Regions from separate parts of the Pseudoduganella sp. genome, predicted to be linked through region 3. Evidence: predicted binding sites of a transcription regulator. Region 3 holds the regulator's gene; each other region holds the start of a gene.
What was found. Region 3 encodes FNR, which switches genes on or off when oxygen is low (the NO sensors DNR and NnrR bind a similar motif). Its sites were predicted from a motif close to TTGATNNNNATCAA; they were not measured.
Positions count from the first base shown of each region.

Region 1: ACE3TQ_RS08420 (OmpW family protein) is a predicted target of FNR. The motif match lies at 3,147-3,160, and genes of this name have one in related genera.
Region 2: ACE3TQ_RS11675 (universal stress protein) is a predicted target of FNR. The motif match lies at 3,207-3,220, and genes of this name have one in related genera.

Region 1 is NZ_JAYSCO010000012.1:48,999-59,069, reverse strand. Features, by position in the region: gene ACE3TQ_RS08440 (protein-glutamate O-methyltransferase CheR) at 1-125, shown strand, start outside; gene ACE3TQ_RS08435 (chemotaxis protein CheB) at 125-730, shown strand; gene ACE3TQ_RS08430 (ATP-binding protein) at 730-1,953, shown strand; gene ACE3TQ_RS08425 (DUF2244 domain-containing protein) at 2,006-2,476, shown strand; gene ACE3TQ_RS08420 (OmpW family protein) at 2,473-3,075, opposite strand; gene ACE3TQ_RS08415 ((2Fe-2S)-binding protein) at 3,254-3,748, shown strand; gene ACE3TQ_RS08410 (molybdopterin cofactor-binding domain-containing protein) at 3,745-5,928, shown strand; gene soxX (sulfur oxidation c-type cytochrome SoxX) at 5,970-6,368, shown strand; gene ACE3TQ_RS08400 (SoxY-related AACIE arm protein) at 6,365-6,808, shown strand; gene soxZ (thiosulfate oxidation carrier complex protein SoxZ) at 6,810-7,133, shown strand; gene soxA (sulfur oxidation c-type cytochrome SoxA) at 7,304-7,930, shown strand; gene ACE3TQ_RS08385 (cytochrome c) at 7,927-8,274, shown strand; gene ACE3TQ_RS08380 (NAD(P)/FAD-dependent oxidoreductase) at 8,271-9,536, shown strand; gene ACE3TQ_RS08375 (hypothetical protein) at 9,673-10,071, shown strand, end outside.
Region 2 is NZ_JAYSCO010000020.1:13,583-23,653, reverse strand. Features, by position in the region: gene ACE3TQ_RS11695 (copper-binding protein) at 1-105, shown strand, start outside; gene ACE3TQ_RS11690 (Lrp/AsnC family transcriptional regulator) at 133-654, opposite strand; gene hppD (4-hydroxyphenylpyruvate dioxygenase) at 778-1,845, shown strand; gene ACE3TQ_RS11680 (hypothetical protein) at 1,851-2,219, opposite strand; gene ACE3TQ_RS11675 (universal stress protein) at 2,313-3,149, opposite strand; gene ACE3TQ_RS11670 (hypothetical protein) at 3,281-3,607, shown strand; gene ACE3TQ_RS11665 (TolC family protein) at 3,662-4,879, shown strand; gene ACE3TQ_RS11660 (efflux RND transporter periplasmic adaptor subunit) at 4,876-6,093, shown strand; gene ACE3TQ_RS11655 (efflux RND transporter permease subunit) at 6,103-9,264, shown strand; gene ACE3TQ_RS11650 (indolepyruvate ferredoxin oxidoreductase family protein) at 9,345-10,071, opposite strand, start outside.
Region 3 is NZ_JAYSCO010000008.1:48,234-58,304, reverse strand. Features, by position in the region: gene ACE3TQ_RS05900 (PAS domain S-box protein) at 1-857, shown strand, start outside; gene ACE3TQ_RS05895 (response regulator) at 857-1,270, shown strand; gene ACE3TQ_RS05890 (response regulator) at 1,267-2,385, shown strand; gene ACE3TQ_RS05885 (response regulator) at 2,378-3,013, shown strand; gene fnr (fumarate/nitrate reduction transcriptional regulator Fnr) at 3,116-3,889, shown strand; gene ACE3TQ_RS05875 (bacteriohemerythrin) at 3,951-4,337, opposite strand; gene ACE3TQ_RS05870 (DUF1854 domain-containing protein) at 4,436-4,903, opposite strand; gene ACE3TQ_RS05865 (ABC transporter ATP-binding protein) at 4,893-7,178, opposite strand; gene cphA (cyanophycin synthetase) at 7,285-9,462, shown strand; gene cphA (cyanophycin synthetase) at 9,478-10,071, shown strand, end outside.

The DNA.
Region 1 (10,071 bases), on a different contig from region 3:
TCCATGAATCGCTGTGCCACCGCGGCTTCCTGGGCCTGGGCAGCAAGGAGAGCATCGACTATTCCAGCTACGGCACGCGGTTCGAAGCCCTCGCCAAGCGCGAACGCGTATTCCGGAAAAGATAATGGACAGCCAGCCCTCGCTCGAACTGGCCATACGCGGCCGCAGCATCGAGGCGGTGGTGATCGGCGCCTCGGCCGGCGGCGTGAACGCGCTGCTGCAGTTGCTGCCCGCCCTGCCGCAGGGCTACCGCTTACCGATAGTCGTCGTCCTGCATGTGAGAAGTGGTAGGCCGAACCAGCTGGTGGACGTGTTCCAGCAGCGCGTCGCGCTACCTGTACGCGAAGCGGGCGACAAGGAAGACCTCGTTGCGGGTACTCTCTACTTTGCACCAGCCGGCTACCACCTGCTGCTTGAGAAGGAGCGCAGCTTCGCGCTCAGCTGCGACGCGCCGCTGCACTTTGCCCGCCCCGCCATCGATGTCACGATGGAGAGCGCGGCGGATGTCTATGGCGCCGGCCTGGTGGGAGTCCTGCTTACGGGCGCCAATGAAGACGGCGCCGCGGGCATGGCCACAATCGGCAGGGCAGGCGGCATGACCGTGGTGCAGGACCCGGAGGAGGCCAATGCCGGCACCATGCCGGCGGAGGCGATACGCGCGCGCCAGCCCGACCTGGTGCTGCCGCTGGAACAAATCAAGCAGCTATTGCTCATGCTGGAGAAGCACTGATGGAAAGCACCAATGTCCTGCTGGTAGACGACTTACCGGAAAACCTGCGCGCGCTGAGCGCCCTGGTGCGCGCCGACGACCGCGTGATCCACCAGGCGCGCAACGGCGACGAAGCCCTGGCGCTGCTGCTGGAGCACGAGTTCGCGCTGGCGATCATCGATGTGCAGATGCCCGGCCTGGACGGCTTCCAGCTGGCGGAGCTGATGCGCGGCACCGGCAAGACCCGCCATATCCCGATCGTCTTCGTGAGCGCGGCCGGCAAGGAGCTGAATTACGCCTTCAAAGGCTACGAGGCGGGCGCAGTCGATTTCCTGTATAAGCCGCTCGACCCCGATGCGGTGAAAAGCAAGGTGAATGTTTTCGTCGACCTGTTCCGGCAGAAGCAGGAGGTGCGGCAGATGGTGGAGCAGCGCGACGCCACCGTGCGCGAGCTGGACGCCGTGCGGCAGGAGCTGGAGCACGCGCTGAAGGTGCGCGACCAGTTCATGTCCATGGTGGCGCACGAGCTGCGCACGCCGCTCAACACGCTGTACCTGGAAGCGCAGATGCGCAAGCTGCAGCTGGAGCGCGGCAATATGGACCACTTCGCCCCGGCGCAGCTGGAACGCATGGTGGCGCGCGACATGCGGCAGATCCACGCCATGGTGCGGCTGATCGACGACATGCTCGATGTATCGCGCATCCGCAGCGGCAAGCTCTCGATCCGGCCCGGGCGGGTGGACCTGGAAGCGCTGCTGCAGCGCGTGGTGGGCGACCTGTCGCACCAGGCCAGCGACATGCACAGCGAGCTGCGGCTGGCGATCGTACAGCCGGTGGCGGGCTGCTGGGACGAATTCCGCATAGAACAGGTGATCGTCAACCTGATCACCAACGCCCTGCGTTACGGCGGCGGCAAGCCGGTCGATGTGCGCCTGCATGCCGACAGCGAAAGCGCGCGCATTGAAGTGATCGACCAGGGCGACGGCATCCCCGACGAGGTGCTGCCCAAGATTTTCGACCCCTTCGAGCGCGGCAAAGGCAACAACGTCCCCGCCGGTCTGGGCCTGGGCCTGTACATCTCGCGCCAGCTGGCCGAAGCCCACGGCGGCACGCTGACAGTGCGCAGCAAACCCCGCGAAGGCTCGACCTTCATCTTCACCCTGCCCCGCGAGCAACAAATGTCCACTTTGGGGTCAGGAAGAAACCGGGACATTCTCCCAGAGCATGTCCCGGTTTCTTCCTGACCCCAAAGTGGACATTTTGCCTTTGGCGGGGAGTTGTGACTAAAATGTTTGCATGAACCGGGACTTGCTCAGTGAACGCAGGGAATGGCTTCTGCGGCGCAATTGCTCTTTGTCGCCCCAGCAGATGGGGGCGGCTTATGGCGTGCTGTGCCTGCTCTCGTTTGCAGTGGCAACCGGCTTCGTGCTGGTGGGAATGTGGCAGGTGCTGCTGTTTACCGCGCTGGAAATGACGGCGGTGGCGGCGGCTTTCCTGTATTACGCGCGCCATGCGACGGACTATGAACACATCGTCCTGGGCAACGGTAAGTTGTTGGTGGAGCAAGTCTCAGCCGGCAAGACCAGCGTGACGCAGCTGGAACTCTACTTCCTGCGGCTGCAGATGCCGGAGCATCCCAGCGATCTGATCCATCTGGAATCGAAAGGCGTGGCGGTGGATATCGGCTACTTCGCCACCGACCCGCGCCGCCGCGCGCTGGCCCAGGAGCTGCGCGCGGAAGTGCAGGGCGGTCTGTTCAACAATTAGAAGCGGTAGCCGACGCCTACGCCCAGCAGTACCGGATCAACCTTGGCCTTGGAGACCTTGGCGCCGGAAATCATCACGTCGCTGCGGATCTGCACTTTCTTGATGTCCAGGTTGAGCGACCAGTTCTTGTCCAGCTTGTAATCCACGCCCGCTTGCAGGGCCAGGCCGAAGCTGTCGTGCTCCAGGCTGCCGGTACCGTTCAGGATCTTGTTCTTGGAGAAGGTGGTCCAGTTCACACCGACGCCAACGTACGGGCTCAGCTGCGAAGCTGGGCTGAAGTGGTACTGCGCCAGCAGGGTCGGCGGCAGGTGCTTGAAGGTGCCGATGGTTTTGCCATCCAGGTACACGTCATGCTTCTGCGGATAGGTCAGCACCAGCTCGGCCGAGATGTTCGGGGTGACGAAATAGCTGATATCCACTTCCGGAATGGTCTTGTCGCTGACGCCGATGCGGTCGGATGCGCCGGTGCCGCCTACCGGATCAGACTTGTCCGCCGGGTTGATGTGCACGGCACGTGCGCGCACTTGCCATGGATTGTCGACCGCCATTGCATTCAGTGCCAGGCCACCCAGGATAACTGCCAGAATCGCTTTCTTCATTTCACTACCTCTTTCATGTGGTCATCGATATTCGATAAGTGAAAGTCTATTGACGCGACGCAGCAAAATCTTTGACCTAAGTCAAAATTGTCCAAACGAGTACGAGTTGGCAAAACGGGAGTAAGATCACGCGAGTTCATATCCCCCAACATCCCACCCACATCCCCGGAGGCAGGAAATGAAATTGAACGTCAATGGCCAGGTCCGCGAGTTCGAGGCGGAAGAAGATACCCCGCTGCTGTGGGTGATCCGCGAGCAGCTGGGCCTGACCGGCACCAAATACGGCTGCGGCGTGGCGCAATGCGGCGCCTGCACCGTGCACATTGACGGCGAGCCGACCCGCAGCTGCGTGCGCCCGGTCTCCACCGTGACGGCCGACCAGAAGATCGTCACCATCGAAGGCCTGAGCAAGGATGGCAGCCACCCGGTGCAGAAGGCCTGGGCCGCGCTGGATGTGCCGCAATGCGGCTTTTGCCAGTCCGGCATGATCATGGCCGCCGCCGCGCTGCTGAAACAGAAGAAGAAACCGACCGACGCCGACATCGACGCCGCCATGACCAATATCTGCCGCTGCGGCACCTATAACCGCGTGCGCAAGGCGATCCACGTGATCGCCAAGGGCGGCGATGCCAAGCTGGCCGGCCTGGATATCGTGGAAGGGAGCAAAGCATGAGCGCCCCGACCTCCGCTTCCCGCCGCAGCTTCCTGGGCAAGTCGCTCGGCGCCACCGCCGGGCTGATGTTCGGCTTCCACATCCCGTTCGCGCAAGCGCAGCAAGCCGCCGCCGACGCGCCTGAAATCAACGCCTGGGTGGTCGTCAAGCCGGACGACACAATCGTGGTGCGCATCGCCCGCTCCGAAATGGGCCAGGGCACGCTGACCGGCCTGGCGCAGCTGGTGGTGGAAGAGCTGGAAGGCGACTGGGCCAAAGTCACCACTGAATACCCAAGCCCTGGCCGCCAGCTGGCGCGCAACCGCGCCTGGGGCAGCTTCTCCACCGGCGGCAGCCGTGGCGTGCGCGAATCGCACGACTACGTACGCAAGGGCGGCGCTGCGGCGCGCATGATGCTGGTGCAGGCCGCCGCCGCGCAGTGGGGCGTGCCAGCCGCCGAGTGCACAGCGGCGAAGAGCGTGATCACCCACACGCCGACCGGCCGTACGCTGACCTTTGGTAAGGTCGCCGACGCAGCGGGCAAGCTGCAGGCGCCCGCCGCCGCCGACATCAAGCTGAAGGACCCGAAGGACTGGAAGCTGGCCGGCAAACGCATGGCGCGCCTGGATACGGTAGACAAAACCACCGGCAAGCAAATCTACGGCATGGACCTGAAGCTGCCCGGCATGCTGAACGCAGCGATCAAGGACTGCCCCGTCTTTGGCGGCAAGGTAAAGAGCTTCGACGCGGCCGCCATCGCCAGCAAGCCCGGTGTAAAGAAAGTGCTGCAGGTAGGCGACAGCGCCGTCGCCGTGGTGGCCGACACCTGGTGGCGCGCCCGCAGCGCGCTGGATGCGCTGCCGATCGAATGGGACAAAGGCCCCAACGCCGGCATGAACAGCAAGGACACCGCCGCCTGGATCAAGGCCGGCCTGGATGTCGAGGAGGCCGCCGTGGGCAACAAGAACGGCGACGTGAAAGCCGCCCTGGCCAGCGCCCAGCGCAGGATTGAAGCGGTATACAGCTACCCGCACCAGAACCACGCCACGATGGAGGTGATGAACGCCACCGCCGTGTGGACGCCGGAGCGCTGCGAAGTCTGGACCCCGACCCAGAACGGCGAAGCCGCCCTGGCCGCCACCAGCGAAGCGGCCGGCCTGCCGCAGTCGAAATGCGACGTGACCAAGCTGCACCTGGGCGGAGGCTTCGGCCGCCGTGGCGCCACGCACGACTGGGTAACCCAGGTGGTGAAGATCGCCAAGGAAATGCCCGGCACCCCGGTCAAACTGATCTGGACGCGCGAAGAGGACATGCAGCACGGCCGCTACCACCCCGTCACCCAATGCAAGCTGACGGCCGGCCTGGATGCCAAGGGCGAGATCACTGCACTGCACATGCGCATTGCCGGCCAATCGATCCTGGCCGCGCTGTTCCCGCAGAACGTCAAGGACGGCAAAGACCCCGCAGTCTTCCAGGGCCTGAACCCACCCGGCCCGGAAGCATCGATCGGCTACACCTTCCCCAACCTGCTGATCGACCACGCCATGCGCAACCCGGCGGTGCCGCCAGGCTTCTGGCGCGGCGTGAACCTGAATCAGAACGCGATCTACCTCGAATGCTTCCTCGACGAGATCGCCCACGCCACCAAACAAGACCCGCTGGCGTTGCGCCGCAAGCTGATGAAGGACAGCCCGAAACACCTCGCCGTGCTGAACGCCGTCGCCGAGAAGGCCGGCTGGGGCAAGCCGCTGAAGAAAGGCGTCTATCGCGGCATCGCGCAGACGATGGGCTTTGGCAGCTACGTCGCCGCCGTGGCCGAAGTATCGGTGAACAAAGACGGCAAGCTGAAGATCCACCGCATCGTCGCCGCCACCGACCCAGGCCACGCCGTCAACCCGCAGCAGATCGAAGCCCAGGTGGAAGGCAGTTTCGTCTACGGCCTGAGCGCCGCCCTGTACGGCGAGATCACGATCAAGGACGGTGCCGCCGAACAAACCAACTTCGACACCTACCAGGTTCTGAAGATGGACGAAATGCCCAAGGTCGAAACGCACATCGTCGCCAGCGGCGGCTTCTGGGGAGGCGTAGGCGAACCCACCATCGCCGTAGCCGCCCCCGCAGTACTGAACGCCATCTTCGCCGCCACAGGGAAACGAATCCGCGACCTCCCACTGAAGAACCACAGCCTGAAGAAAGCGTAAAAAAGATGGCCCCCGGCCGCCGAGCAGACAGTGTCAGACCCTTGGGTCTGACACTGGTTTCCGGGTTTCTGCTAACAGCACTGCTAGCAGAACCAACCCAAGCCGCCCCCGGCGACGCCAAGCGCGGCCGCGAGATAGTCGCCAACCGCCAGGTCGGCCTCTGCCTGCTCTGCCACAGCGCCCCCATCCCCGAAGAACGCTTCCAAGGCAACCTCGCCCCCGACCTGGCAGGCGCCGGAAGCCGCTGGACAACAGAGCAGCTGCGCCAGCGCATAAAAGACAGCAGCGCGATCAACCCCGACACAATCATGCCCTCGTATAACAAGACGGAAGGCCTGACCCGCGTAGCGCCCGCCCAAGCCGGCAAGCCCATCCTCAGTGAACAACAGATAGAAGACGTCGTCGCCTACCTGTCCACCCTGCGCGAGGCCAGGAAATGACCACCCGCCGCCGCCTGCTCGCAGCGCTGCCGCTATTGGCCATCGTCCGCCCCGCCCAAGCCACGCCGGAAGAAATGGCGCAGGCAATCGCCGCCTACACGCAAAACGCCAAACCGCAGAAAGGCCGCGTCGCCATCGACATCGCCAAGCTGATCGACAACGGCAACGCAGTCCCGATCACGGTAAGGGTGGAAAGCCCCATGACCGAGCAAGACCACGTCACCGACATTGCCATCTTCAACGAAAAGAACCCGCTGCCGGACGTGGTCCGCTTCCAGCTCACACCCGCCAGCGGCAAGGCAGAGATCAGCACCCGCATCCGCCTCGCCACCAGCCAGACGATTACCGCCCTCGCGCGCACCAGCGACGGCCAATGGTGGCAGCAGACGATAGACGTCATCGTCACCCTGGCCGCCTGCATAGAAGGGGAGGCAATCTGACATGGCCACCGCCCTGATCCACATGCCAGCGAGCGCCAAAGCCGGCGAGATCATCGAAGTACGCGCCCTGATCGCCCACCCCATGGAAACCGGCTACCGCCCTGGCAGCGACGGCAAACCTATTGCCCGCGACATCATCCGCCGCTTCGAATGCAAGTACAACGGCAAGACAGTGATCGCCGCCGACCTGCACCCCGCCATCAGCGCCAACCCCTACCTGGCCTTCTTCATCAAGGCCAGCGCAAGCGGCCCGCTGGAGTTCACCTGGAGCGGCGACAACAGCTTTACCCAAACGGAACGCAAGCAACTCACGGTGCAGCCATGAAGCCGATACTCGCGCTGCTGCTAACGCTCCTGCTCACCACCAGCTGCCGCACAGACGGGGTCCGACCCCCCCGGGCGGACCCCCGTTTAACGGCGGCAAAAAAATCCCGCGCCGCCGACAAGGGCCCCCCCCCCCAAGCCATGCAGCGCGACGACACACAGAACCCCGCCATGCTCTGGGTAGCCAACGGCCAGGCACTCTGGCAGAACGCACCGCAAGGCGGCAACGGCAAATCCTGCGCCACCTGCCACGGCGACGCCGCAAAGAGCATGCGCGGCAAAGCCGCCGGTTTCCCGCGCTTCTCCGCCCCAGCCGGCAAGGTCATCACCCTAAGCCAGCAAATCAACCAATGCCGCACCAGCGCCCAGCAAGCCCCCGCGTTAAAGCCCGAGACAGCCGACCTGCTGGCGCTGGAAGCCTACATCGGCATGCAAAGCCGCGGCCACCCCATGTCCCCCGCGAGCGACGAGCAAACCAGGCAAGCCGCAGCCCGTGGCCAGAAGCTCTTCACCACTCGCATCGGCCAGCTCAACCTGAGCTGCGCCCAATGCCACGACGACAATGCCGGCAAACGCCTGGCCGGCGCCCCGATCCCGCAAGGCCACGCCAACGCCTACCCCATCTACCGCCTTGAATGGCAAGGCGTAGGAAGCCTGCAGCGCCGCTTGCGCAACTGCATGAGCGGAGTACGAGCCGAAGTCCCGCCCTACGGCGCCCCCGACCTGGTAGACCTGGAAGCCTACCTCGCCCAGCGCGCCCAAGGCATGCCGATGGAAACGCCAGGAGTCAGACCATGAAGACAGCCGCCGCAACCCGCAACGCCGCGCTCCGCACCGCGCTAGCCAGCGCCTGCCTCGCCGCCGCAACGAGCGCCGCCCAAGCCGCCGACAGCATCCCGGCAGGCGCCCGTCTCGCCGCCAGCTGCACCGGCTGCCACGGCACCAACGGCGCCACCCAGGGCAATGCGCTACCGCCCCTGGCAGGGCAGCCGAAAGAGCAGCTGCTGGCCGCCCTGAAAGACTTCAAGGCCGGCAAGCGCCAGGCCACGATCATGACCCAGCTCACCAAAGGCTACACCGACGAACAGCTGGAAGCCCTGGCAAGCTACTTCGCCGCCCAGCGCCAAGGAGACGCCAAATGAAACGCCGCGACTTCCTGCAAGCCACCGCGATACTGGCCGCCACCACGGGCTGCGCCAGCATCGCAAGCAAAGCGCGCCCGCACGTCGTCGTCGTGGGCGGCGGCTATGGCGGCGCCACCACCGCCAAATACATCCGTATGTGGAGCCAGGGCAGCATCGACGTCACCCTCGTCGAACCCAACGCCAGCTTCGTCAGCTGTCCCCTCTCCAACCTGGTACTCGGCGGATCGCGCCAGCTGCAAGACCTGACCCGCAGCTACGACGCCCTGAAACGCCGGCACGGCGTAAGAATCCTGCACGACAGCGCCTCCAGCATCGACCCCGACAAGCGCACCATCAAACTGCTCAGCGGAGAAGTGCTCAGCTACGACCGCCTGGTGCTCAGCCCCGGCATTGAATTCCTGTGGAACGAAGTAGCCGGCATGGACGTCGCCGGCGCACAGGACAAGATCCTGCACGCCTGGAAAGCGGGCCAGCAAACCACAGCCCTGCGCGCCCAGCTCGAAGCCATGCACGATGGCGGGGTGTACGCCCTGGCCATCCCACCCGCTCCCTACCGCTGCCCGCCCGGCCCATACGAACGCGCCTGTCAGGTCGCCCACTACTTCAGCCAGCACAAGCCAAAATCCAAAGTGCTCCTGTTGGACGCCAACGAAGACGTGGTCAGCAAAGGCCCATTGTTCAAAAAGGTCTGGAAGGACCGCTACACCGGCATCATCGAATACCGCCCCAGCTACCGCACCACCGCAGTGGACGTCGCCACCCGCACCGCAGTATCCGAGCTGGGCGACAAGGTAAAAGCCGACGTGCTGAACGTCGTCCCGCCCCACCGAGCCGGCGCCATCGCCGCGCAAACGGGCCTCGCCAACATGAACAAACGCTGGTGCGAAGTAGACTTCACCACGTTCGAATCCACGCAAGCCAAGAACATCCACGTGATCGGCGACGCCATCCAGGTCTCCCCATTGATGCCGAAATCCGGCCACATGGCCAACCAGCACGGCAAGGTGTGCGCCGCCGCGATAGTAGACCTGCTGGCCGGCCGCACGCCCGAACAAGCGCCCCTTCTCACCAACACCTGCTACAGCTACGTAAGCGACAAAGACGTGATCCACGTCGCCAGCGTGCACGCCTACAACGCAGAGAAGAAGACGCTGCTGGTCGTCCCCGGCAGCGGCGGCGTCAGCCCCGGCCCCACCGAACTCGAAGGCCGCTACGCCGACAGCTGGGCCCACAACATCTGGTCCGACATGCTCACCTGAAATGTCCATGTCGGGGTCAGGAAGAAAAGTGGACATTTTCCGTAAGGCAGCCAGCAGCACCTTTGTGCTAACTCAAATGCTGCTGTGCTCGTAAGTGCCACCATTGGTCGGGCTAGCCCTGACTAATGGTGACACCATGCGTAATCCCAGATCCACTGCGCAGGCCGGACCAAATCTTTGGCACATTTCCGCCCTGTCCTGGGGCACATGCAATCTGCTGCTCTCGCTCTTTGCCATGCCGATCTCCTTCAACCCGACCGGCATGCGCCTGCAGCTTTGCCTGATGCTCGCCCACTTCGCGGGCGTGCTCTACCTGTGGCGCTTGGCCTCCCGCCGCGGCAACCCCGAGCGCTTGCTGGATACCGCACTGGTCACCATGGTCTTCATCTTCTTCGTCCCGCTCTGCATGCTCGTTACTCCCGCAATCGTCCTGGCCGCGTACGCCCTGCCATCGCCAGCATGGAAGGCAGTGGCAATACTCATGGTGTTAGCCGGCGCGATGCTCGCGCTGATCCGCACCTGGTGCATAGCAACC
Region 2 (10,071 bases), on a different contig from region 3:
AAGGTCAAAGACGCGGCCCTGCTGGACAAGGTGCAGGCTGGCGACAAGGTGCGCTTCACCGTGGATAAGACGATGACGGTCACCGCCATCGAAGCCGCCAAGTAAGCCGGCAAGTAAGCCGCCAAGTAAGCCTCAAGCCGTGCGGGCGAACTCGATGCGCTGTTTGCGCGGGTTCGGCCGCACGATATGCTCCAGCGGCAGCACGGTCGACTGCTTGATCTTCTTCAGCGCGATATTCGACTTCACATTCACCACGCCGGGCAGGAGCAGCAGCTCCTTCATCATCAGGTCCGCAAACGAGGCCAGGTCGTGCGACACCACGCGCGCCACATAGTCCGCCTCGCCCGTCACCGAAAAACACTCCATCACTTCCGGCACGTCGCGGATCGCCTGCTCGAACGCATCGCCGCGCTTTTCGCCGTGGCGGTCGAGCGTGATGTGGACGAAGGCCATCACATCCAGCCCCACCGTGCCCGGCTCCAGCACCGCTGCGTAGTGGTCGATAATGCCCGCTTCGCGCAGGCGCTGCACGCGGCGGCCGACCTGCGACACCGACAGGTGCAGGATGTCGGCCAGGGCGGCGTTGGTGGCTTCCCCGTTGCGCTGCAGTTCGTTGAGCAGCGAAAGGTCGTGGCGGTCGACGGTAATCATCATGAAATCCCTGTGTTATGCGCAAAATGCGCAAGATCGGCCTATGAAATAGCGCATTATGCGCAAAATATCCAGAATCGGTGCGTAGTATATCCGGTATCCATTTCATTTCCGGAGACAGCAAAAATGACCGAATCTTTGTGGGACAACCCCATGGGCACCGACGGCTTCGAATTCATCGAGTACGCCGCACCTGATCCAGTCGCCATGGGCAAGAAATTTGAAGCGATGGGCTTCACCGCCATCGCCCGCCACCGCAGCAAGGACGTGACCCTGTACCGCCAGGGCGAAATCAACTTCCTGCTGAACGCCGAGCGCGACTCCTTCGCCCAGCGCTTCGCCGAGCTGCACGGCCCGTCCGTGTGCGCCATCGCCTTCCGCGTGAAAGACGCCGCCTACGCCTACAAGCGCGCGCTGAAACTGGGCGCCTGGGGCTATGAGAGCAAGGTCGGCCCGATGGAGCTGAACCTGCCGGCCATCAAAGGCATCGGCGACTCGCTGATCTACTTCGTCGACCGCTGGAGCGGCAGCAGCGCCATCAGCATCTACGATGTGGACTTCGAGCCGATTCCAGGCGTGGACCAGAACCCGAAAGGCCACGGCCTGACCTACATCGACCACCTGACGCACAATGTGCACCGTGGCCGCATGGGCGAGTGGGCCGAGTTCTACGAGCGCCTGTTCAACTTCCGCGAAGTGCGCTACTTCGACATCGAAGGCCAGGTCACCGGCGTCAAGTCGAAAGCCATGACCAGCCCTTGCGGCAAGCTGCGCATCCCGATCAATGAGGAAGGCACCGACCGCGCCGGCCAGATCCAGGAATACCTGGACGCCTACCGCGGCGAAGGCATCCAGCACATCGCAATGGGCAGCGACGACCTGTTTTCGACCGTGGACAAGCTGCGCGCATCGGGCGTGAAGCTGCTCGACACCATCGACACTTATTACGAGCTGGTGGACCGCCGCATCCCTGGCCACGGCGAATCGGTGCAGGCGCTGCGCGACCGCAAGATCCTGATCGACGGCAAACCGGGCGACCTGCTGCTGCAGATCTTCTCCGAAAACCAGCTGGGCCCAGTGTTCTTCGAGTTCATCCAGCGCAAGGGCAACCAGGGCTTCGGCGAGGGCAACTTCAAGGCGCTGTTCGAGTCGATTGAACTGGACCAGATGCGCCGTGGCGTGCTGACTGCCTAAGACCGTCAGAACGGGCCGGCCATCCGGGCCATCATGCCCAGGATGGCCGTGCCGTAAGTCAGCGTGATGCCGATCAGCCAGCGGTTCATTTTCGCCTGCTCGCGGCGCAGCTCTTCGATGCTTTGCCGTAGCTCGGCAAAGCCGCGATCCGTGTGGTCCCTTAACTCCGCCAGCGCCCGGTTGTTGTCGGCGCGCAGCTCAGCCAGGCCACGGTCGGTATGGTCGCGCAGCTCAGCCAAGCCGCGGTCGGAATGTTCCCGCAGCTTCTCGAGCCCCTCATGCAGGCGCGTCAGCTCATGGTGCGTGAGCCGGAACAGTTCATCGTGTGCTTCCACTTTCGCCTCAAGACTTGCAATATGTTCTCCGTGATCCATGGTCGCCTCCGCGTGGTTGCAACTACTGTGCAGCAGCACGCAGAGAGCCGTTTTGATATTGGACAGGTCGGATGCGCGAAAGTTCCCGAAGATTTAGTGGGCCATCAGTACCGGCAGTGGTGACGTTGCCAGGACGGTACGGGTGGCGCCGCCCAGCATCATTTCGCGGAAGCGGCTGTGGCCATAGGCCCCCATCACCAGCAAGTCGGTTTCCAGTTCCTGGCCCAGCGCGATGATGGCCGCGCCAGGGTCGGCCGCCTCCGGCCGGCGCAGCACCTCGACCCGCACGCCATGGCGCGCCAGGTAGAGCGCGATGTCGGCACCCGGCTCCTCGCCCAGCACATCGGCGCTGCCGCCGAGGATGGCCAGCGTTACGCGCTCGGCGCTGCGCAGCAAGGGCAGGGCGGCGCTGACTGCTTTCGCCGCTTCCACGCTGCCGTTCCAGGCCACCAGCACGCGCTTGCCGATGGTGGGGAAGCGCCCTTCGCTCGGCACCAGGAGCACCGGACGGCCGCAATTCAGCACCACATAGTCGGGCAGGTCCGGCAGCAGGTTGCCTTCACCGCTGTCGCTCGGCCGCACCTGGCCCAGCACCACCAGGTCCGCATAGCGCGCCTGCAGGCACAGACCGGAATACTCCTCATCATTGCTGCTGCGGACCTCGCGCGAGGTAACGCCGTGGCGTTCCGCCAGCGTGTCGAAGCGGGCCAGGTCCTCCTGCACGCGTTGTTTGGCGCGCTGGAGATAATCAGCCATGAACAGGCCGCTGCCCTCGTAAGGCCGGCCCGCCAGCATGGTGCGCGGCATGCCTGTCATGGCGGCGCCGACAAGGTGCGCTTCCTCGCGCACGGCCAGGGCAGCCGCCAGGGCGATGCGCGCTTCAAGGTTGGCGGCGCGGTCGACATGGACCACGATAGTCCGGTAAGTCATGGTTTCCTCCTGCGTTGATGTTGGCACCAGTCTGCGCCAGGGGACGGCGGCCGATCCATGACCTGGATCAAGCGCGCCCGGATTGCCAGGCTTGCGCCGGATCGCGCACAGCTTGCTATAATTGTCGCGCTATGAATATCCGGCGCTTCCTTGTCATCCTGCTGCTCATGCTGCTTCCGGTCCAGGTCACCCTGGCGGCGGCCGATAGCTGCTGCCTGGCTGCCAAGGTGACGCAGGCCGCCGAACATGCCGTGGCAGCCGACGCCGACGCCGACGCAGGCGACGATGCTTCCTGCTGCACCAGCTGCGACTTCTGCCACCACTCGCATGCACCGTTTGTCGCGGTGCTGGACGAAGCCAGCCCGCAAGCCACCTCGATCGCCCCGGCGCAGCCGCCGGAGCCGACGATCCATTCCTTCATTCCGGACCTCCCTCCGCGTCCCAACTGGCTCCTGTGATTGATCCGGCTGCCGTGTGCAGCCGTTCCGTTTCAATCATCAAGGAGCAATATCGTGAAAAGAATTTGCATGCCCTTGCTGGCGGCCGTCTGCCTGGCCCCCGCATGGGCGCAACCACCCATGTCCCTGGCCGACGCGTTGCTCAAGGCGCGCCAGGGCAACCCTGAACTGAAAGCGCTGGAGCTGGAAGCCGGCGCCGTCGACGCGGCCGGGCGCCAGGCCGCGCTGCTGCCCAACCCTTCGCTGGAATACGTGCGAGAAGGCCGCGCCAGTGAAGGTGGCGCGTCCACGGTGCAGCTGGCAATCCCGCTGGAACTGGGCGGCAAGCGCGCCGCCCGCATGGAAGCTGCCCGCATCGGCAGCCGCGCCGCTGCGCTGGAACTGGCCGCCGGCCGCGCGCGCATCGAAGCCGACGTCGCCGCCGCCTTCCACGCCGCCTACCTGGCGCAAGAGCATGTGGCGCTGGCGGCGCAAGTGAGCGAAAGCGGGCGCCGTTCCAGCGATGCGGCGGCGCGCCGCGTCCAGGCCGGCAAGGTCTCGCCGGTGGAAGAGGCCAGGGCGCGCGTGGCGGAAGCCAACTGGCGCATCGAAGGCGTGGCCGCGCAGAAGGAGCTGGAGGAAGCGCGCAGCCAGCTGGCCAGCCTGCTTGGCAGCGAAGTGCGCGAGATCGGCCCGCTGGCCGCGCCCGGCGCACCGGAAGCCTCGGCGCTGCAGCTGGAAGCGCTGCTCGACGCCGCCCCCGCCATCGGCCGCGCCGCCGTCGAAGTGGAAGCCGGCAATGCCGCGCTGAAGCTGGAGCGCGCGCAGCGCGTGCCCGACGTGTCGCTGATCGTCGGCACCAAGCGCGAAGGCCCGGAGCGCGAACGGGTGCGGCAGAACATCGTCGGCATCTCCATGCCGCTGCCGCTTTTCAACCGCAACCAGGGCGCCATCCTGGCCGCCGAACGGCGCGCCGACAAAGCCCGCGCCGAGCTGGAAGCCACGCGCCTGCGCGTGCGCGCCGAAGTGCAGCAGGCGCACGCGCGCATGCAGGCCGCGCTGCAGCAGGAGCGCCTGGTGCGCGAAGACGTGCTGCCCGGCGCCCGCTATGCCGCCGAAGCCGCCCTGAAAGGCTTTGAAGCGGGCAAATTCAACTACGTGGAAGTGCTGGACGCCCAGCGCACCCTGGTGCAGGCGCAAGCCCAGCACCTGCGCGTGCTGTCCGACTTCTACCGCGCCAAGGCCGATCTTTCGCGCCTGGTTGGCAAGCCGGATACCAAGGAAATGAAATGAACAAGCGTCAAAAGACTACCATCGCGGCCATGGTGGCCGCGGCCGCCCTGTTCGCCGGCGGAGTGCTGGGCTGGGACCGTATTGGCGGTACCGGCGGCAAGGCAGGCGAAGCCCACGGCGAGGAACATGGAAAAGAGCACGGCAAAGAGCAGGGCAAGGAGCATGGCGCCGCCGGCGTCCACTCAGAAGCGATCCCGTTCACCGATGCGCAGATCGCCGCCGCCGACATCCAGCTGCGCACCGCCGGCGCCGCCCGCCTGGAAACGTTTGTCCGCCTGCCGGGTGAAGTCAAGCTGAACGAAGACCGCACCGCCCACGTCACCCCGCGCGTGGACGGCATCGTGCAGGAAGTGCAGGCCAACCTGGGCCAGCAAGTGCGCAAAGGCGAGCTGCTGGCCGTGGTCGCCAGCGCCGATGTCTCCGAACAGCGCAGCAGCCTGGCCGCCGCCGAAAAGCGCGCCGCACTGGCACGCGCGGTCTACGAGTCCGAGAAAAAGCTGTGGGAAGACAAAGTCTCCGCCCGCCAGGACTACCTGAAAGCCGAACAGGAATGGCAGGAAGCCGCCATCGCCGTGCAGAACGCCCGCCAGAAGCTGGTAGCGCTGGGCGCCACCGGATCGGGCCGCGGCCCCTTCAACCGGCTGGAAATCCGCGCCCCGTTCGACGGCCTGATCGTCGACAAGCACATCGCCGTCGGCGAAGCGGTCGGCGCCGAGACCAAGGTGTTCACCGTCTCCGACCTGCGCCAGGTCTGGGCCGAAGTCGTGGTGCCCGCCAAGGACCTCGACATCGTGCGGGTCGACACCGAAGCCGTGCTGCACTCGGCCGCCTCCGATGCCGCCGTCAAAGGCAAAGTCAGTTTCGTCAGCGCCCTGATCGGCGAGCAAACCCGCGCCGCGCGCGCCCGCGTGGTGCTGGACAACCCCAAGCTGGCCTGGCGCCCCGGCCTGTTCGTCGACGTCGACATCGTCACCGGCTCGGCCGAAGTGCCGGTCGCCGTGGAAAAGGAAGCGCTGCAAGTGCTGAACGGCACCCAGGTCGTGTTCCAGCGCGTCAAAGACGGCTTCCAGCCGATGCCGGTCACGGTCGGCCGTTCCGACGGCAAGCTGGTGGAGATCACCTCCGGCCTGCGCAAAGACGCCCAATACGCCGCCGCCCACAGCTTCACCATCAAGGCGGAGCAGGGCAAAGGCGCCGCCGCGCATGAAGACTGAGGAGCGCGCATGCTGAGCAAAATCATCCAGGCCTGCATAGGCCACCGCTGGCTCGTCATGTTCGCCGTCGCCGCCATGGCCGTGCTGGGCGCCGTCAGCTACAAGAAGCTGCCGATCGACGCCGTACCCGACATCACCAACGTCCAGGTGCAGATCAACACCGCCGCCCCCGGCTACTCGCCGCTGGAAGTAGAGCAGCGCATCACCTTCCCGATCGAATCGCTGATGGCCGGCCTGCCCAAGCTGGAGCAAACGCGCTCCCTGTCGCGCTACGGCCTGTCGCAGATCACCGTCGTCTTCAAGGACGGCACCGACATCCACTTCGCACGCCAGCTGGTCAGCCAGCGCATCCAGGACGCGCGCGGCCAGCTGCCGCCCGGCCTGACGCCGACCATGAGCCCCATCGCCACCGGCCTGTCCGAGATTTACCTGTGGACGGTGGACGCCAAGCCCGACGCCCGCAAACCGGACGGCACACCCTACACCCCGACCGACCTGCGCGAGATCCAGGACTGGATCATCAAACCGCAGCTGCGCAACGTACCCGGCGTCACCGAGATCAACTCGATCGGCGGCTACGACAAGGAATACCTGGTCGCCCCCACGCCCGCCAAGCTGGCATCATACGGCCTGAATTTGTCCGACGTGGTAGGCGCGCTGGAACGCAACAACGGCAACGTCGGCGCCGGCTATATCGAGAAAGAAGGCGAACAGTACCTGCTGCGCGCCCCCGGCCAAGTGAAATCGGTGGCCGACATCGGCAATATCGTGGTCGCCACGATCGACGGCGTCGCCGTGCGCATCACCGACGTCGCCACGGTCGGCATCGGCGCCGAACTGCGCACCGGCGCCGCCACCCGCAACGGCCGCGAAGTCGTGCTGGGCACCGTCTTCATGCTGATCGGCGAGAACAGCCGCGCCGTCGCGCAAGCGGTCGACGCCAAGATGGTCGAGATCAACCGCAGCCTGCCGCCCGGCGTCAGCGCCACGCCGGTCTACAACCGCACCGTGCTGGTGGAAAAAGCCATCGACACCGTCAAGCGCAACCTGCTGGAAGGCGCCGTGCTCGTGATCGGCGTGCTGTTCCTCTTCCTCGGCAACCTGCGCGCCGCCCTGATCACCGCCATGGTGATCCCGCTCTCGATGCTGTTCACCTTCACCGGCATGGTCGCCAACAACGTCAGCGCCAACCTGCTCAGCCTGGGCGCGCTCGACTTCGGCATCATCGTCGACGGCGCCGTAGTGATCGTCGAGAACTGCGTACGGCGCCTGGCGCACGCCCAGCAACTGGCCGGCCGCCCGCTCACGCGCCAGGAACGCTTCGCCGAAGTCTTCGCCGCCGCCCACGAAGCGCGCAGGCCGCTGCTGTTCGGGCAACTGATCATCATGATCGTCTACCTGCCGATCTTCGTCCTGTCCGGCATCGAAGGCAAGATGTTCCACCCCATGGCCTTCACCGTGGTGGCAGCCCTGCTGGGCGCCATGCTGCTCTCGATCACCTTCGTCCCCGCCGCCGTCGCCCTGTTCATGACCGGCACCGTACGCGAAGGGGAAGGGCGCCTGATGCACGCCATCAAACAGCGCTACGCCGCCTGCCTCGACTACGTCATGGCCAACCGACCGGTGGTGTTCACCGCCGCCGGCCTGGTGCTCGCGCTGTCCGCACTGCTCGCCACCCGCCTCGGCACAGAGTTCGTACCCAACCTGAACGAAGGCGACTTCGCCGTGCTGACCGTACGCATCCCCGGCACCGGCTTAGCGCAATCGGTGCAGATGCAGCAGCAGATCGAAAAGACCCTGCTCGCCAAATTCCCCGAAATCGCCACCGTCTTCGCCCGCACCGGCACCGCCGAAATCGCCTCCGACCCCATGCCGCCCAGCATATCGGACGGCTACATCATGCTGAAAGCGGAGAAGGACTGGCCCAAGCCCAGGCGCAGCCGCGAGCAGCTGCTGGCCGCCATCCGCACCACGCTGGAACAGCTGCCCGGCAACAGCTACGAATTCAGCCAGCCGATCCAGCTGCGCGTGAACGAGCTGATATCCGGCGTGCGCAGCGACGTCGCCGTGAAGGTGTTCGGCGACGACCTCGAGGTGCTGGACGCCAAAGCCGCCGAGATAGGCGCCATCCTGGAAAAGATCCCCGGCGCCAGCGGCGTCAAGGTCGAGCAGACCACAGGCCTGCCGATGCTGCAGATCCAGGTCGACCGCGAACGCGCCGCCCGCCTGGGCCTTAACATCGCCGAAGTGCAGGAACTGATCGCCACCGCCACCGCCGGGCGCGAAGCAGGCGCCATGTTCGAAGGCGACCGCCGCTTCGACATCGTGGTGCGGTTGCCGGAAGCGCTGCGCTCCGACATCGAACTGCTCAAGCGCCTGCCGGTGCCGCTGCCCAAGCGCGAAGGTGCGCGGCCCAGTTTCGTCACGCTCGCCGAAATCGCCAGTTTCGACACCACGCCCGGCCCCAACCAGTTAAGCCGCGAACAAGGCAAACGGCGCGTGGTGGTCACGGTCAACATGCAGGACCGCGACATCGGCTCCTTCGTCGCCGAAGCGCAGCAAGCCATTTTGAAAGGCGTAAAACTGCCGGCCGGCTACTGGCTGGCCTGGGGTGGACAGTTCGAAAACCTGCAGAATGCCGCGCAGCGGCTGAAGGTCGTGGTGCCCGCATCGCTTGCGCTGGTGTTCGCGCTGCTGTTCCTGATGTTCAACAACGCCAAGGATGGCGCGCTGGTCTTCACCGGCATCCCCTTCGCCTTGACGGGCGGGATATTCGCCTTGTGGCTGCGCGACATACCGATGTCGATCTCGGCAGCGGTAGGCTTCATCGCGCTATCCGGCGTGGCTGTGCTGAACGGGCTGGTGATGATCTCCTTCATCCGCAGCCTGCGCGAGCAGGGAATGTCGCTGGCAGACGCCGTGCGCAACGGCGCCCTGGTGCGCCTGCGCCCGGTGCTGATGACAGCGCTGGTCGCCTCACTCGGCTTCGTCCCGATGGCGATTGCCACCGGCACCGGCGCCGAAGTGCAGCGCCCGCTGGCGACGGTCGTGATCGGCGGCGTCCTCTCCTCCACCGCCCTGACCCTGCTGCTATTGCCGCTGCTCTACCAGCTCGCATACGCCAAAACCGGTGCCAGGTCTGTCATTCGGACAGCCGACGCACACCTTTGACCTGCCTCAAACCAGGGCGATAAAAACCCTGGTAGCAGCTAGGCTCAAAAAAGAAAGTCCGCATCTAGCGGACTTTCTTCTTATGCGCATTGAGAATTATCAAACGAACGGTTTGGCTGTCCGAATGACAGACCTGGCACCGGTTTTTGCCATTGCTCGAGCTTGGCTTGGTAGGCTTGCATGGCTTGCTGTTTGACCGGGCCGTAGCCGCGCACTTCCTGCGGCATGCGGGCCAGTTCGAGGGCGTGTTGGTAGCGGGTGGCGTCGAGGGCGGCGCATTCCTGTTCGATCAGTTGCGTGAACTGGGCGATCATGGCGCGTTCGCTGCGGCGTTCTTCGGTGTAGCCGAAGACGTCGAGGGCGCTGCCGCGCAGGACTTTGCCGCGCGCCAGCAGGCGCATGGCGCTGAAAATCCAGGGGCCGAATTTGCGCTTGCGCGGGCGGCCGGTGGCGGGGTCTGTGCGCGATAGCAGCGGTGGGGCGAGCCAGAGCGAGACTTTGCCGTGGCCGGAGAATTGGGCGGCCAGGCTGGCGCGGAATTCGTCGCTGCCGTACAGGCGGGCGACTTCGTATTCGTCTTTGTAGGCCATCAGGCGGTAGGCGCTGATGGCGACCTGGCGGGCGAATTCCTGCTGGCCGGGGGCGGCGCGCTGTTCGGCTTCGGCGGCGCGGGCGACCAGGGCGCGGTAGCGCTCTGCGTACGCGGCGTCCTGGTAGGCGGTGAGGTCGGTGATGCGGCTTGCTACCAGTTCGTCGAGGCTCAGCGCTTCCATGGCGACCGGCGCTGGGGCGGCGCGGACGCGTTCC
Region 3 (10,071 bases):
TCATCGGCAAGGGGCGCGAAGTGCAGGGCCTGCGGCGCGACGGCAGCATATTCCCGATGGACCTGGCAGTCACCGAAATGTGGCTGGGCGGGCGCCGCATGTTCACCGGCCTGGTGCGCGACATTACCGAGCGCAAGGCGGCGGAAGAGAAGGCGCAGCAACTGCTGCAGGAGCTGACCAGCGCCAACGAGGAACTGACCAATTTCGCCTACGTCGTGTCGCACGACCTGAAGGCGCCGCTGCGCGGCATCGGTTCGCTGGCCGACTGGCTGGCGCACGACTACGCCGACAAGTTCAACGACGAAGGCAAGGAACATATGCGCCTGCTGATCAACCGCGTGCACCGCATGGGCGCGCTGATCGACGGCATCCTGCAGTATTCGCGCGTGGGGCGCATCAAGGAAGCGGTGGTGCCGGTCCGGCTGGACCAACTGGTGGCCGAGGTGGTGGACCTGCTGGCGGTGCCACCCCATATCCAGGTCAGCGTGATGCCCGGCATGCCGGTGGTTTCGGGCGAGCCGACCCGCATCCAGCAGCTGTTCCACAACCTGGTGTCGAACGCGATCAAGTATATGGACAAGCCGCAGGGCGAAATCGAAGTCGGCTGGCGCGACGATGGCAGCCAGTGGCGCTTCCACGTGCGCGACAACGGCCCCGGCATCGCGGAACGCCATTTTGAACGGATCTTCCAGCTGTTCCAGACGCTGGCGCCGCGCGACCGTGTGGAAAGCACCGGCGTCGGCCTGGCGTTGGTGAAGAAGATTGTGGAAATGTACCAGGGCAGGGTGTGGCTGGAGTCCGAACTGGGCCAGGGCACGACCTTCTACTTCACCCTGCCGAAGAAGAAAGAGAGCTGATGAACAACACGAGCAAGCCAATCCTGCTGGTCGAGGACGACCAGGTCGATGTGATGACCATCCTGCGCGCGCTGAAGGAAGTCCATGTCAGCAACCGCGTGGTGGCGATGGAAAACGGGGAAGCCGCGCTGGAGTACCTGCGCGAACCGGGCAGCGAGCAGCCCTGCATCATCCTGCTGGACCTGAATATGCCGATCATGAACGGCATCGAGTTCCTGCAGAACGTCAAGCAGGACCCGGTGCTGCGCCGCATACCCGTGATCGTGCTGACCACCTCCGAAGAGCAGCAGGACAAGATGCGCAGCTTCGACCTGGGCGTGGCCGGCTACATGACCAAGCCCGTGGATTACCGCCAGTTCGTGGAAGTGGTGCGCTCCATTAATCTGTACTGGACCATCAGCGAGCTGCCATGAGCCAGTTGCAGGCCAACCTGGTGCGCGTGCTGATAGTGGAAGACGATATCGTCGACCGCATCGCCTGCCGCCGCGCGTTTGCGCAGGCGCCCGGTTTCGAGTGCGAGCTGCTGGAAGCGGAAAGCGGCCAGGATGGCCTGGATATCGCCTTGCGCGAAAAGCCGGACTGCATCCTGCTCGATTACCACCTGCCGGACCTGACCGGCCTGGAGTTCCTGGCCCGCCTGGCGGCCGACCAGGGTGAAGCGCAGCCCACCATCCCGGTCATGATGCTGACCGGCGCCGACAGCGCCACCGTGGCGGCGGAAGCCATGCGCCGCGGCGCGCGCGACTACCTGGTGAAGGACAGCGACGGCCGCTACCTGGACTTCCTGGCCGGCGCCATCGACCGCCTGCTGCGCGAGCAGCGCCTGATCGAGGAAAAACTGCAGGCCGAACGCGTGCTGCGCCAATCGCAGAAGGAGCTGCGCGAGCTGGCGGCCTACCAGGAAAAGCTGAAGGAACATGAGCGCACCCGCATCGCGCAGGAGATCCACGACGAACTGGGCGGCCTGCTGACCGGCATCAAGGCTTACATTTCGGTGGCCATCGAGCGCGGCGGCGAGCAATCGGACCCGCTGCTGCAGGATGCCGCCAAGCTGGCGCAGGACGCCATCGAGACCGTGCGCCGCGTGATCACCGACCTGCGGCCCAGCGTGCTGGACCAACTGGGCATCTGGCCTGCGCTGGAATGGTATTCCGAACAGGTGGCCCAGCGCAGCGGCTTGCGCTGCAGCTGCCATATCACGCCCGACGCGGCGGCACTGGAGCTGGACGCCGAGCGCAGCACCATGCTGTTCCGCGTGGCGCAGGAGGCGCTGACCAATGTGGTGCGCCACGCCGAAGCCAGCGAGGCGCGCGTGCTGGTCGACCGGGATGGCGACAACGTCGTGCTGCGGGTGGAGGATGACGGCAAGGGCATCGAAAGCGCCGGCCTGTCCGACCGCGAATCGTGGGGCCTGTTCGGCATGCACGAACGCACGCGCCGCTTTGCCGGCGAACTGACAATCAGCGGCAAGGCCGGGCAGGGCACCACCCTGCAACTGCGCCTGCCATTGGAGGATAAGAATGGGTGACAAGATCACCGTACTGCTGGTCGATGACCACGCCATCGCGCGCAACGGCGTGCGCCTGATGCTGGGCACCGCGCCCGACATCAGCGTGGAAGGGGAAGCCGGCAACGCCGTGGAAGCGATGGCGCGGGTGGCGGAGCGCAGTTTCGACGTGGCGCTGGTCGATATCAAAATGCCGGGCAAGAACGGCCTGGACCTGCTGAAAACCCTGCGCAGCGAATGCCCGCGCATGGCGGTGCTGGTGCTGAGCACCTATTCGGAGGAGATTTACGCCGTGCGCGCGCTCAAGCTGGGCGCGTCCGGCTACCTGACCAAGGACGCCCCGACGCCAACCCTGGTGGAAGCGGTGCGCAAGGCGGCGGCCGGCGGCAAGCACGTGAGCCCGGCGTTACTTGAAAAACTGGCAACCCTGGTGGGCGGCGGCCCGAGCGGCGACCACGAGGAGCTGTCCAACCGCGAGCTGGAAGTGTTCAAGCTGATCGCCCAGGGCGAGCCGCTGGTGCAGATCGGGGAGAAACTGCACCTCAGTCCTAATACAGTGACAACATACCGTAGCCGCATCCTCGAGAAAATGGGCATGTCCAGCAATGCAGAGCTGACCCGCTATGCCCTGGAGCACGGACTCATCTGAACCGGGTGTAGGGGAACCACTACAGCAACTACACAGGAAGCTTGATACCGGGAAATGGTTCCGGGCGCGATACTGTCTCCATCGAAAACAAGGAGCAGCATCATGAGCCCGGTCATCCCAATCACCCCTGCAAACGCCACCAAGAATTGCGCACCAGTCGCACCCAAATGCTCGCTGTGCAGCTTTAACCGCCTGTGCCTGCCGCAGGGCCTGGCTGAGGATGACGTGGCCCGCCTGGACCAGATCATTGCGCGCCGCCGCCGCGTGGCCCGCGACGAACCGCTGTACCAGACTGGCGACAGCTTCCACAGCCTGTATGCGGTGCGCTTCGGCCATTTCAAGACCGTGCAGGTGAACCAGCGCGGCGAACAGACCATCGGCGGCTTCCACATGGCCGGCGACCTGCTGGGCATGGAAGCGATCGGCGCCGGCCAGCATTCCTGCAATGCGGTCGCCCTGGAAGACAGCGAGGTCTGTGAAATCCCGTTCAACCGCCTGCAGGAGCTGGTGATGCAGATTCCCGGCCTGCTGCAGCAGTTCCACCGCACCATGAGCCGCGAAATCCAGCGCGAACAGTCGGTGATGCTGTTCCTGAGCCATATGCGCGCCGAGCAGCGCCTGGCCCTGTTCCTGCTGAACCTGGCTGGCCGCTACGCCCAGCGCGGCTATTCGTCGACCAGCTTCCAGCTGCGCATGTCGCGTGAAGACATTGGCGGCTACCTGGGCCTGACGGTGGAAAGCGTGAGCCGCCAGCTGGCTCGCCTGCGCCAGGATGGCTCGATCGTGCTGCAGAACCGCGACCTGCGCATTCTCGACCGCGCCAAGCTCGAGGCGATGTCCTCCGGCGGCATGGCGCAAGAACTCGCGGTTGCATAATCCGCGCGTACAAGTTTCTCACCTGTAGGGGGTGTATGGGGCAGCTTCGGCTGCCCCCTTTTTATTCCAGGCGGCTGGCGGCGATTGCCAGGGCCAGGTCCATGGTGTTGATATGTGCTGCGAACCAGTCCGGCAGCGAATGCACGATCTGGCGTGCGCCGGCCTCGTCGCCCGCTGCCAGCAGGCAAAGCGCATGGTCGAGGGAGGCGAGCAGGCCGTCGTGGGCCGCGCGGTGGGTGGCGGCCAGCGGATACTGGATGGTCGCCATCAGCCGGTTCTCCTCCGCCAGGTCTTCGGCCAGTTCGGCCGCCAGCTGGTGGCAAGCGGCGTCGAAAGCGGGGCGCGCCAGGGATTGCATCGACTCCAGCAGGTCAAAGACGATGCGGTGCGACTGGTCCATCACGGGGATGCCGAGTGCCAGGTCGGGGCCGAAAACGATAGAATCCATGCACACCACCACTTTATGTAATGGAGCTATTGTGCTTGGCGGCAACATCGTCCGCCCATGACCCAGATCAAATTTGCCCTGCAACGGGCGCGCCCGTGCTACATGAAGCGGTCGAGGATCTTCTTGCTGTGCTTGTCGAGCGCGAACTGGTCGCGGATCAAGAAGTGGATGCCGTGGCTGTCGGAGACCAGTAGCGAGACGCTGCCAATGCGGCGGATATCTTCCTCCCCGCGCAGCACGAAGCTGGTCTCGCCGCGGTCGGTGGCCACGGTCCAGGTGGACGGACAGGCATAGCTGCCCACATCAATGATGCGGGTGATCTCGGGCATGAATTCGCGCCCGGCCAGCTCTTCCCGCACGATGTCGGCCATCTCCGGCGGCAGGTCGGAAATCCGATCCAGCCATGCCACTTCCTTGCCGTCGGTGTTCACCAGCGACAGGCCTTCTTCCGGGGCCTGGATGGGGAAGGCGCGCACCGGCGAGACGTTTTCGTGCCGCACGCCGTTGGCGTCGACCAGGTTCAGTTTGCCGAAGCTGTCGCGGCTCAGTTGGAAATCAATTGTCATCTTCGCGGCTCTTTGCTTTGTCATCCAGGTCGGTGTCGACGTTACGTGCTTGTGCCTGGTACAGGCGGTAATAGGCGCCTTCCTTGGCCATCAGCTCCTCGTGCGGGCCTTCTTCCACCACTTTGCCGCGGTCCATCACGACCAGGCGGTTGGCGCGCTGCAGGGTGGACAGGCGGTGCGCGATGGCGATCGTGGTGCGGCCGGCCACCAGGTTGTCGAGCGCTTTCTGGATTTCCTTTTCGGTTTCGGAGTCGACCGAGGCGGTGGCTTCGTCGAGGATCAGGATGCGCGGGTCGATCAGCAGGGCGCGTGCAATCGAGATGCGCTGGCGCTCTCCGCCGGACAGGCCCTGGCCGCGCTCGCCCACCATCGAGTCGTAGCCCTGCGGCAGGCGCAGGATGAAGTCGTGGGCGTGGGCGGCGCGCGCCGCTTTCATGATCTCTTCGCGCGTGGCGTTCGGCTTGCCGTAGGCGATGTTCTCGGCGATGGTGCCGAAGAACAGGAACGGCTCCTGCAGCACCAGGCCGATGTTGCGGCGGTAGTCGGAGACGGCGAAATTGCGGATGTCCTGGCCATCCAGCAGGATGGCGCCTTCGGCCACGTCGTAGAAGCGGCAGATCAGGTTGACGAGGGTGGATTTGCCGGAGCCGGAGTGGCCCACCAGGCCGATCATCTCGCCGGCCTTGATTTCCAGGTTGACGCCGCGGTTGACCGCGCGGTTACCGTAGCGGAAGCCGACTTCGCGCAGGGTGATGTCGCCTTTCACGTTTTCCAGTTTGGCCGGCTGGGCCGGGTCCGGCACGCTCGATACGTGGTCGAGGATGTCGAAGATGCGCTTGGCGGCGGAGGCCGATTTCTGCGTCACGGACACGATGCGGCTCATGGAGTCCAGGCGGCCGTAGAAACGGGTGGCGTAGGTGACGAAGGCGCTCAGCACGCCGACCGTGACGCTGTGCTTGGAAATCAGGTAGATGCCGAACACGTAGATCACCAGGATGCCCAGCTCGGTCAGGAAGGAGACGGTCGGCGAGAACAGCGACCATACCTTGTTCAGCTTGTCGTTGACGGCCAGGTTGTGCTTGTTGGCGGTGCGGAAGCGCTGCGCTTCGCGTGTTTCCTGCGCAAAGGCTTTCACCACGCGGATGCCGGGGATGGTGTCGGCCAGCACGTTGGTCACTTCGCCCCATACGCGGTCGATCTTCTCAAAGCCGGTGCGCAGGCGGTCGCGCACCAGGTGGATCATCCAGGCGATGAAGGGCAGCGGCAGCAGGGTGGTGACGGCCAGCCATGGGTCGATCGTGAACAGGATCACGCCGGTCATGATGATCATCAGGCAGTCGGAGGCGAAGTCCAGCAGGTGCAGCGAGAGGAAGACGCAGATGCGGTCGGATTCGGAGCCGATGCGCGACATCAGGTCGCCGGTGCGCTTGCCGCCGAAGTATTCAAGCGACATGCGCAGCAGGTGCTCATACGTGGTGGTGCGCAGGTCGGCGCCGATGCGTTCCGAGACCAGGGCCAGCACATAGGTTTTGCCCCAGCCGAAAATCCAGGCCAGGATGGCGGCGCCCACCAGGGCGCTCATATACAGCGCGACCAGCGAGGTATCGACCGGTTTGCCGTTCTGGTAAGGGATCAGCACGTTGTCGGTCAGCGGCATGATCACGTAGGGCGGGATCAGGTGCGCGCCGGTGGACAGCAGCATCAGCGTGAAGCCGAGCAGCAGCTGCCATTGGTAAGGCTTGGCAAAACGCCACAGACGGAACAGGGTCCAGGTGGAAGGCGGGGTGTGGACCACCTTGGTGCACACCGGGCATTCTTCCTGGTCCGCTTCCAGCGGAGCCTTGCAGGTGGGGCAGGCGTTCTGTTCGACCTGCTGTAGTGGTTTTCCTTCCACATGCGCTTCATGCAGGCGCGCGAAGTTTTCCTGCAGGCGGATAGCCAGCAGGTTCTGGCCCAGAGTGAAGCGCCATGCGGCCAGGCGCTGTTTGTCGTCCACCAGTTCGAGGTGGCCGACGCCGGCGTGGTCGTGCAGCTTTAGAGCCATTCCACGACGATAAGCCCAGTCTTGCCATACCGTTTCCCCGGGGGCGCGTGCCATAATGCGGCGCTCCGTGATAAGGACCAGCCCTTTGTTGAAGTGGAGTCGGGAGTCGAGGTCAACCTCCAGCGCGCCGAGTACGTTTTCATCAGGAGCAAGCAGCGCCGGGATCTCTGTGCGCCACCTGTCGGGAAGTTCTGTCAGGCTGAGCTCAGAGGAAAGTTGGTTTGTTATCATTGTGAATCAGACTCCGGGCACTCTTTGCCAAGTGGCAAGAATTGCGAAACAGTGGGAAAATAGAAGGACGGGCGGAGTATACCGCAAGAGGTACAAGAGCTAAAACATGACAAAAAAGAAAGACATTGAGTTTCTCCGTGTAACACACCTGCGCGGACCGAACATCTGGACCTATCGCCCGGTGATCGAGGCTTGGCTGGATATCGGCGAGCTTGAAAACTACCCTTCGAACAAACTCCCCGGTTTTTATGAACGCTTGATCGCCTTCCTGCCAGGCCTGGTCGAGCATCGCTGCGGCGTCGGTGAACGCGGCGGCTTCCTGGAGCGCCTGCGCGATGGCACGTACGCCGGCCACATCCTCGAGCACGTTGTGCTGGAGTTGCAGAACCTGGCCGGCATGCGCACCGGCTTCGGCAAGACGCGCCAGACCGCCGAAGGCAGCGGCATTTATAAAATGGCATTCCGCACCCGCCAGGAACAGGTCGGCCGCGCCGCACTGGCAGCCGGCAAGGACCTGATGATGGCGGCGATTGAAGACAAGCCGTACGACCTGGCCGCCACGGTGGAAAAACTGACTTCGATGGTCGAGTCGCTGTGCCTGGGTCCATCGACCGCCTCCATCGTGGATGCGGCCACCGACCGGAAGATCCCGCACATCCGCCTGACCGACGGCAACCTGGTGCAGCTGGGCCACGGTGCGCGCCAGCGCCGCATCTGGACGGCGGAAACCGACAACACTTCCGCCATCGCGGAAGGCATCGCGTCCGACAAGGACATGACCAAGGACATGCTGAAATCGGTCGGCGTGCCGGTGCCCGAGGGCACCCTGGTCAAGAGCGCCGACGAGGCGTGGGAAGAGGCGCAGGACATCGGCCTGCCGGTGGCAGTCAAGCCGTACGACGGCAACCATGGCCGCGGCGTGTCGCTGAACCTGATGACCGAGGCCGACGTGAAGGCGGCTTACGATATCGCCGTGGTGCGCGGCGGCAGCAAGAGCGTCATCGTCGAGAAATTCATTGTCGGTAACGAGCATCGCCTGCTGGTGGTGGGCCGCCGCATGGTGGCCGCCTCCATGGGCGAGTCGCTGTGGGTGACCGGCGACGGCAAGTCCACCGTGCAGGAGCTGGTGGATACGCAGATCAACACCGATCCGCGCCGCGGCACCACGGAAGAGTTCCCGCTGAATATCGTGGAACCGAAAAAGTCGGAGGAAGTGCAGCTGGACCTGAAGCGCCAGGGCCTGACCCCGGACTCCGTGGTGGAAGCCGGCCGCAAGGTGCTGATCCAGGTGAACGGCAACGTCGCCAACGACGTGACCGACCTGGTGCATCCGGCCGTGGCCGAAATGGCGGCGCTGGCGGCGCGCACCATCGGCCTGGACATCGCCGGCATCGACCTGGTGGCAGCCGACATCTCCAAACCGCTGGAGGAACAGGGCGGCGCGATCATCGAAGTGAACGCCAGCCCGGGCCTGCTGGCCCACCTCAAGCCGGCCGCCGGCGGCATTGCGCGCCCGGTGGGCCACGCGATCGCCGACCAGCTGTTCGCGGAAGGCGAAGACGGCCGCATCCCGATCGTCGGCGTGGCTGGCTCGCGCCAGAACGCGCTGATCGCGCGCCTGATCGGCTGGCTGCTGCAAATGGGCGGCCGCTATGTCGGCACCGCCACCGAGCAGGGCGTGTACCTGAATGGCCGCCCGGTGGCGCGCGGCCCGCTGACCGAATGGGAATCCGGCCAGCGCCTGCTGATTAACAAGAATGTGGAAGCGGCGGTATTCGCCAATTCCAACCGCATGATCCTGAGCGAAGGCTTCTCCTACGACAAGTGCACCGTGGGCGTGGTGACCGACGCCGCCGGCCACGAAGAGCTGGGCGAGTTCTACATCAACAACCCGGAACAGATGTTCGGCGTGCTGCGCACCCAGGTCGACGTGGTGCTGCCGGAAGGCGCGGCGGTGCTGAACGCATCCGATGCGCAGGTGGTCGAAATGGCCGAACTGTGCGACGGTGACGTGATCTTCTACGGCAAGGACGAGCATGTGCCGGCCATCGATTCGCACCGCCAGGATGGCGGCCGCGCCGTGTTCCTGCGCGAGGGCGGCTTTGTCATGGCTGCCGGGCGCGACGAGCTGGCCGTGCTGCCGCCGTCCTGCCTGCCGGCCAGCGAAGAAGACCGCACCGAAGCGGTGCTGGCGGCGATTGGCGCCGGCTGGGCCATGGGCCTGTCGCCGGACCTGATCGGCGCTGCGCTGCGCACTTTCGAGTGGAACACCAAGAAAAACTAAACGGGATTACGAGGAATGGAAGTTATTCGCACCCGCGCCTTGCGCGGTCCAAATCTGTGGAGCCACCACACGGCGGTTGAATGCATCGTGTCGTGCACGCCGGAAGAGCGTTCGATCGACAAGATCCCTGGCTTCGAAGTGCGCCTGCGCACCCGTTTCCCGCGCCTGGCGCAGCTGCAGCCGGACGGCCACGCCGACACCATCCCGATGGCGCACGTGCTGGAACTGGCGGCCCTGGGCCTGCAGGCGGAAGCCGGCTGCCCGGTCACCTTCAGCCGCACCACGCCCACGCTGGAGGAAGGCATCTACCAGACCGTGGTGGAGTACACCGAGGAGCAGGTTGGCCGCCTGGCCATGCAGTGGGCGGAAAAGCTGTGCCAGTCCGCCATGGACGACACGCCGTTCGACCTGGCCGCTGCGCTGCATGAGCTGCGCGAGCTGGACGAAGACGTGCGCCTGGGCCCATCGACCGGTTCCATCGTGCATGCCGCCATTGCGCGCAAGATCCCGTTCCGCCGCATGACCGAAGGCTCGATGGTGAGCTTCGGCTGGGGCTCCAAGCAGCGCCGCATCCAGGCCGCTGAAATGGATTCCACCAGCGCCATCGCC